Linked DNA regions of Bdellovibrio bacteriovorus. The protein of the gene in region 2 interacts with the protein of the main gene of each other region in a pairwise test. Links are inferred from orthologs where the notes say so. Each region holds a gene or a part of one and is shown on either strand. Other genes may lie near its edges.

Evidence for each region.
Region 1: the proteins of AZI87_RS03795 (region 2) and rplK interact in binary tests that used the Escherichia coli proteins (3 or more experiments, as listed by UniProt). The link is inferred for Bdellovibrio bacteriovorus from one-to-one orthologs.

The regions. Positions count from the first base shown.
Region 1 is NZ_LUKD01000001.1:547,648-550,608, forward strand. It holds rplK (50S ribosomal protein L11), read right to left. Parts: upstream 1,712-2,961; coding sequence 1,289-1,711; downstream 1-1,288. Other genes in the region: rplJ (50S ribosomal protein L10), read right to left, coding at 1-348; rplA (50S ribosomal protein L1), read right to left, coding at 572-1,279; nusG (transcription termination/antitermination protein NusG), read right to left, coding at 1,801-2,334; secE (preprotein translocase subunit SecE), read right to left, coding at 2,345-2,722. UniProt on the Escherichia coli protein: Forms part of the ribosomal stalk which helps the ribosome interact with GTP-bound translation factors.
Region 2 is NZ_LUKD01000001.1:812,198-817,395, forward strand. The notes cover bases 1,798-4,758. They hold AZI87_RS03795 (50S ribosomal protein L11 methyltransferase), read left to right. Parts: upstream 1,798-2,807; coding sequence 2,808-3,710; downstream 3,711-4,758. Other genes in these bases: AZI87_RS18230 (hypothetical protein), read left to right, coding at 1,798-1,978; AZI87_RS03790 (hypothetical protein), read left to right, coding at 2,102-2,815; AZI87_RS03800 (RsmE family RNA methyltransferase), read left to right, coding at 3,707-4,468; AZI87_RS03805 (RDD family protein), read left to right, coding at 4,480-4,758. Outside these bases: more of AZI87_RS18230, read left to right, coding at 1-1,797; more of AZI87_RS03805, read left to right, coding at 4,759-5,198. UniProt on the Escherichia coli protein: Methylates ribosomal protein L11.

The DNA of each region.
Region 1 (2,961 bases), 270 kb from region 2 along the record:
ACCGTCCATAACACCAGACTTGATCTGAAGAACTTCAACGTCCTTCGCGAATTCAGCCAATGTTTTTGCAGTAGCGTTCACTTCACCGTAAGAGAATACGATGGCGTTAGTACCTTTCATTGAATTAGCAAATGCCTTTTCAATAGCTGGGTGATCTTTGAACGCTCTTTTTGCAAGAGTGTTGCGGACAACCTTCATCTCTGATTCAGCAGCATTCAATTTTTTGCGCAAAGTAGTAACTTGCTCAACCTTGATGCCTTTGAAGTCAACGATGAAAGCTCCTTTAGCTTTTCCGAATTTCTCCGTGATTAGCTTAATCTCTTGCTCTTTATCTGCGCGAGTGATCATAAGTGAGCCTCCTTTCGTTAGATTCTTTCTACTCCAGTTTTGCTGAAGTAGGTTGTGCGATTCAGGTTGGTTTGGAGTCACCTAGAACTAGGAAACTTTTTGCCTTATCTCGGTAGGCCCCACACCGTCGTGGGATTACATCTACTAAAAGAAACCTACTGTCTCTGATCGCAATAAAAACTTAAGCTCCGATTTGCACCGGAGCTTTTAATTACATTTAAAATTATGCGTTAGTAGCAGTTAGAGCTGCTGCCGCATTTGGCTCAATCTTAACACCAGGACCCATAGTTGAAGCTACGGAGATAGTTTTAAGATAGATACCTTTAGACGCTGCTGGTTTAGCTTTAACGATAGCACCCAACAAAGTTAGGAAGTTATCGCGAAGTTTAGCATCGCCCATAGATTTCTTACCGATACCAGCGTGAACGATACCTGCTTTATCAACGCGGAAATCAAGCTTACCTTTTTTCTCGGCAGCTACGGCTTCACCAACGTTCATAGTTACAGTACCGATTTTTGGATTCGGCATCAAACCACGAGGTCCCAAGATCTTAGCAACTTTAGAAACAGTCGCCATCATATCTGGAGTCGCGATACATTTGTCGAAATCCAACCAACCACCTTGAATTTTAGCTACAAGGTCGTCAGCACCAACGAAGTCAGCGCCAGCCGCTTTCGCTTCAGCCTCTTTAGGACCTTTTGCGAAAACAACAACTTTAACTTCTTTACCAAGACCGTGAGGCAAAGAGATCGCGCCACGAACTTGTTGGTCAGATTGCTTAGGGTCAATACCCAAGCGCAAAGCTACGTCGATAGATTCATCAAATTTAGCTGGAGCAGTCGCTACCACAAGTTTGAATGCTTCTTCAACAGAGTATTTTTTTTGAGAATCAACCTTCTTAGAGGCTGCTTCGAATTTTTTACCTGCCATACATCACCCCTATGCGATATCGATGCCCATGCTCTTAGCTGTACCAGCAACTTGTGACATTGCGGATTCAACTTTCAAGCAGTTCAAGTCAGGCAATTTCGTTGTAGCGATTTGCTTGATTTGATCGTTATTGATTTTGCCTACTTTGTCTTTTTGCGGTTGTTTGGAACCAGATTCCAATTTCAACGCCTTTTTGATCAAAGAAGACACCGGTGGTGTTTTCGTAATGAAAGTAAACGATCTGTCTTGGTAAACAGTGATGATGATAGGGATGATGCTATCACCCAACGCTTGTGTACGAGCGTTGAACTGCTTACAGAATTCCATGATGTTTACCCCGTGCTGTCCAAGTGCCGGTCCAACGGGAGGAGCTGGATTAGCTTTCCCTGCCGGTATTTGCAGCTTGATCATTCCTGTAACTTTTTTTGCCATGACCCACTCCTGCAAGAGGTTTGTTTTAAGAGTGCCTCGACCTATTCGAAGCGACCCGTGCTTAAAGTGCTACCTATGTAGCGCTTAAATTATTGTTTTTCAACTTGAATGTAGTCCAATTCCACTGGAGTTGGTCTACCGAAGATGCTGACAAGGACTTTCAGCTTACCTTTGTCCTCGTTCACTTCTTCTACGGAACCCTGGAAGTTGCTGAATGGACCGTCAATAACTGTCACATTCTCACCTACAGAGAACTTCACTTTCGGCTTCGGTTTTTCAGCCACGCCCGCCATTTGCTGCGTTACGCGAAGAACCTCAGCTTCCGGTACTTCCGGAGGACGAGTTTTAGTCCCACCCACGAAGCCGGTCACTTTAGACGAATTGCGTACTAAATGCCAAGTCTCATCATTCAAAAACATCTGAACGAAGATATAACCTGGGAAAAATTTACGCGATTTAGTTTGTTTTTGGCCTTTTACAAGCTCAACAACGCTTTCTGCCGGGATAAGGATTTCCCCGAAGAATTCTTCCATTTTATTGGATTTGATCTTTTCTTCGATCGCCTTTTTAGCGGTGTTTTCACAACTTGTTTGAACGTTAACGATATACCACTTTTTTTCCATGGTCCGTTCCTTACTTCATGAGGTAGTTGATAAAGAAGCCAGAAATCAAATCAAATGAGCTGATGATCACGCTAGAGATAAGAACCATCACCACACAAGCAATTGTCATGGCAGTGGTGTCTTTACGAGAAGGCCATACCACCTTACGAATTTCAGAGACAACTTCTTCACCCCAAGCCATTACTTTAGGATTGAATTGAAGGACTGCGAAGACAACCAAGCCCAAAGCGACCGGAACACCGTGACGGATAACGTCTGAGTCCGCAGCTCTTGCTACAACCCCGAACGCGCCCGCGAAAGCTTTGATGAGAAGAGATGTTGTCAAACCGACCAAGATAGCTGCGATGGCAAAGCTGATTGTCAAAATCTTAGAGTTGGCCTTTTCCATAGTTCCTCTTTGTTTGGATTTCAAAATTGGCAGGGGCGGAGGGATTCGAACCCACGACCTAACGATTTGGAGTCGTTCGCTCTACCACTGGAGCTACACCCCTGCTGATCTTCTTGATGACAATCGCTTATTCCCTTCGTTGCTCGGTCGTCGGCGTACTATTAGTACGTTCTCCTCGGTCGCGCCTCGGGCCTAAGCAATTCTCATCAAGAATCTCCCTATTTGGGAGAACTTTGCAG
Region 2 (5,198 bases):
CGGACTTCCGCTGGAAGTTAATGGCGTTCGCTTTGAATTTTCTATCACGAATCCTTCGGGCTCTTGCGTACTCTATAAAGAAATATCTTCGTCCATTGACATGCGCAATTCTTCCGGAGTCTTTGACGTGCCTATCGGAACAGGCACAAAAAATTATCCCGTCGATCCAGGATTTAAGCTCTTAGATGCCTTCAATAATGCAGCGGCTTTGAATTGTGAAGGTGGAGGAACCTACACTCCTATCGCCGATGACAAAAGGCTTTTAAGAGTCCAATTCTATGATGGCACAGGTTGGAAGCTCATCAGTCCCGACAGCGAAATCCGCAGTGTTCCATTTGCAGGCCATGCGCAGTACGCTGAGTCCGCGCAAAAACTAGGTTCAAATACAGTCGCTGACTTTATTTTAAAATCCAGTGTGCCTCTTTGTGGCGCTGGCGAATATCTTCGACATATTGCGCCCGCTGGCACATTTCAATGCACAGTTCCCGTTGTGAATGGAAATGACGTCAGCGGAAATATTTCCGGTAGTTCCGCGGGCTTTACTGGAAATTTAAGCGGCGATGTCTCGGGAACTCAAAGTGCGACAAGCGTTGATAAAATCAAAGGCATCGCCGTTAATATGACGGGCCTGGCTTCTGGAAAAATTCTTAAATACAACGGAACAAATTGGGCGCCTGCAGATGACACGGATACTAACACTGACGATAAAATCCGCGGTGTCGATGTTTCTGCAACCACACCGGTCAGTGGACAAGTTTTAGTTCACAACGGATCAGCGTGGGCTCCTCAATATTTCGGCATGGGGCAATTACGATCGACGGTTACGGGCACAGCGCAAGTTCCGGCATCGTGTTCAACTGCTGATAAAACTCTGACTTGGAATTCAATCACAGACTCATTTGCTTGTACCACGATTGCAATCGCGAGCACTCAAGTAACAGGCCTTGGAACAGCGGCTACGAAAAACTTCGGAACCTCTTCCGGAAATCTTGTAGAGCTTGATGGCACCGGAAGAATTCCGGCCTCACTTCTCCCTGCTTCTAGCGGAAACATCATAGATGGAGGCAACAGCACGGGCGCCACTTTGAACGTCGGCACCAACGACGGGCAAGCGCTGAATTTCGAGACCAACAATTCGGCACGAATGACTATCACGAGTAACGGAGATATTGGTATTGGCACAGCCTCCCCCGGCTATAGACTTCAGGTAAATAAAACCTCCAATGCGACGGCTGCCAGCAATATCGCTGCTTCTTTTAATTTCATGTGGGCAGCACCAACTAGTTCCAGCGCTAGTACTTTTGTCGGTCAGTATAACGGCGCTGAAAGTGACGGCACGTCGGCAGCTATCACTGGCGGTATTTTAGCGCAGATCAACTACACTCACCACAACGGTTCAAATGCTTTAGCTAAACTCGTGGGCTCCTGGTCCGGTACTCACAATAAATCTTCGGCAACGGTGGGATCCTCACTGGCAGTTCAGGGTGAAGTGAACAATGACGCTTCGGGAGTTATTTCACAAGCAATAGGAATTCACTCGCGCATTACGAACAGCGGCAGCGGCTCGATCACGAATGCTTATGGAGTGTACGTTGATGGAGTGCAAGGGACGAACAAGTGGTCCATTTATACGAATGATCCTTCAGTGCCATCGTACTTTGCCGGTTATGTTGGTATCGGAACGAACTCTCCAACAGCTCCACTGGATGTCAATGGAACGGTAAAGGCCACTAAGTTTTCGGTGGGTCCACAGATTGTCACCGCGACTTGCAGTAATAGCGCTGCAGCCTCTTGTATGGCCATCGCCACGTGTCCCGCGGGAAAAACACTTCTGTCAGGAGGTTATTCAACCTCTTGGGCGGCCACCAGTGTTGTTCAGTCTGCCCCCTCTTCAGGGACTACCTGGTCCTGCCAGTTTTACGGCGACAGCGCCCTCGGTCCGCATACCTGCTACGCCCTTTGCGCCAATTTCGAGTAAGAAAGAATTATGAGCGATCGCTAAACTCAAGTCGAGTCGGTGCCGCTATTTCTGCAACAGACCTTAAGTTTCATTTTAAGACAGCCGATAAAGCTTTTAGACAAACCATGGAAGGGTTTTCTTATGAAGTTTATAACTTTAATTCTGCTTCTTGCCGGTTTCACGATGAAATCTCAAGCCGCCGATATCACCATCGTCGATGTTCGTCGCAATATCACGATGTCTGAAGATGACACCGTTTACAAAGACTTCTACATCAATGCAGGTCCCTCTTCAGGATTAAAAAAGAATCTTGTCGTCACGGCCGTTCGCAAACTCAATATTCGTGATGCCAGTGGTGCCAACGCTGTCGGTGAAATCACCGTGCCGGTGGGCCAGCTAAAAATCATCGCCGTTTACGACAAAGTCGCGGTCGCGCGCGAGTACACTCTTTTATCTCGTGATGAACTTCCGATGCTTGAGCAAGTAGGGATGATGACCGGAGACCGCATAGATCTTCAAGGCTCATTCATTGATAATTCTAAGCCCAAACCAAAACGCAAAGTAGCCGAAGCCTCTAGCGAAACGACCGCAACAACGGCCACGGTGGTTTCACTCACCGTCGCCCCTTCAGCCGCTGGTTTAAGCACAGGGGCAGGAGCCCTTTCCCCTACCCCGGCCTCCCCCGCGGGAGCGAACCCTGTAGTTTCTGCCAATTTAAAAGCGGATAGTATCCTTTCTGCCGCAACTAATAGCAGTTCAGCCCCTGCCGCCCCTGCGGCTGCGGCATCCTCGGCTACCGCCGGGGAAACCCTTGAAAAAACGGCGGATTCTGGTAACAACACTCTTCATGAGTGACAATTCTTATTTCCGCGTCCGCCTAAGCCAAGTACCAGCAGAGCTGGAAGACATCATCACCACGCATAGTTTTGAATGTGGAGCCTCTGGAGTGACAGAGGCTTTGGCTTTTATTCAACCAGATCTTACCTACGACCCTAAACTTCTTCACGTCCGCTCTCACGAAGTCGATGTGTTCTTCCCTGAAAAACCGGCACAAAATTTCTTTGATGGCCTTCTAGATATCAACGGTGGCATCAAATGGAATATTTTCGAAGAAGAAAACAAAGACTGGCTGGAGGAGTGGAAAAAAGGTTTTAAACCTTTCAAGCTCGTCGGTGATTTCTGGGTTGTTCCAAGCTGGTTGCAACCTCCTGAAGAATGCAAACACGCGATCTTCATTGATCCGGGTATGGCGTTTGGAACGGGCACACATGCAACCACGCAAATGATGGCCTTCTTTATTCACAAACTCGCTGAAAAATACAAGAACGACGTGAAAGAGTGGGCTCTTCTAGATGTCGGAACCGGCACGGCAATTTTAGCAATGCTTGCGCAGATGAGCGGCATGGGCCTTGTCACTGGGATTGAAATTGATCCGGAAGCGCGTCGAGTGGCTCGTGAAAACGTGAAGTTGAACAAGCTTGAACAAATCGACATCCCCGAAACACAGATCGAAGACATGCGCTCGCAGTACGATGTCGTAGTTGCGAACATCATCGATGGAGTTCTGATCAACATCAAATCAGATCTTCTTCGTGTGCTAAAACCAGGTGGTCATATTCTTCTGACAGGTATTTTAGAAGAACGCGACAATCACTTCTTTGAAAAGTTCATGGAAAACTCAGGCCTCACCGTTCTTCGTCGTTTAGAAAAAGACGAGTGGGTTGGATACTGGGCGCAGTCAAAAGCATGAGACGTTATTGGATAGAGAAAAAAGATTTATTCCAAGATCAGGTGAATTTCACCGGCGATGTCTTTCATCATATTTTCGATGTCTGTCGCCAAGAGGTCGGTTCAAAGTTTGAGGTTCTTACCGAAGACAGCAAAGCCTACTTCGTTGAAGTCACTCAAGTCTCAAAGAAAAATGCCACCGCAAGAATTCTAGAAGAACGCGTGATTCCTCCATTAAAGGAACCACACATTCATTTAGCACTCTCTATTTCGCGTTTTCCAGTGATGGATGCGATCATGGAGAAAGCTGTCGAAATGGGTGTTAAAAGCATTCAACCTTTCTTTTCTGAATTCAGCTTCCTGCGAACAGGCGAAAAACTTTCTGACAATAAAGTGGAGCGTTGGGATAAGATCGTCCGCTCCGCCACCCAACAATCTGGCCGCGGCGACCTCATGAAAGTTCAACCGGCAATTCCGTTTGAGAAAGTTTCAGGTTTGATTAACCGAGATGCGGGACATGTGGGTCTATTTGCTTATGAGGGTCCGTCGACTCTTAGCATCAAGGATTATGTTCAACAGGTGAAGTCCCAAAACCCTCAAGGTGTGAAAGCCATCTGGATTATCGTGGGCTCTGAAGGGGGTTTCTCTCACAATGAAGTCGAAAAATTCCAGGAACTAGGCCTTCGCCCAGTCACCTTGGGACCCCAGGTTTTGCGAGTTGAAACGGCTTGCATGGCTCTGGTATCAGTCCTAAAGTATGACTTTGATCTGATGTGTTGAAAGGAGAGGGAATGGATCCCTTCGAGGAATTTGAGTTTAAGCCACTCACGGACGGTCTAGGTTTTCACAAAAAGAAAACAACAGGCGCTGCCAAAGACGAAGCTCAGACAGAAACGTTTTCTAAAAACCGTATGATGGATCAAGGCTTGGAATTGATCGAGGAATCCTCGGTCGATCCTTTGCGTCCTCCTCTTCCACGCAAAAACCGCAACTCTTCAACACAAATTCAACCGACTCCAGGTGCTACAGAAGTGGGCGGAGACGGTTCAGCCGCGGTTGATGAAATTCTTAAGACACTTCAAAAAAACCGTCGTTTGGATTTCGACAACAGCAAACAAAAAATCTCTCAAACTGCTGTTAAAGAAGAGTACAAAAAAGCGACTTGGAGTTTTTCAGCTGCCATGCTTGATGGCATGCTTGTCGTAGCTTCGAGCCTTCTTTGCATGATCATTCTTTTGGTTATCACGAAAGTGGATTTGATTGGCAACCTTACGAACCCAGACTCTCAAGGTATGATCTATCTTGCGACTTTGTCTTTGTTCGCGATGGTGAGCTTTGCTTACCTAACAGTAAATCGTCTATTCATGGGTTGCACTCCAGGCGAATGGGCTTTTGATCAACGCGTAGGTCAACCTGCAGAGTTGAACAAAGCTTCTTACTCTTTACGTGTAGTCGCTCGTTCCTTCCTCGTGATCGTCACTGGGTTTATCGTATTCCCACTTCTTTCGAC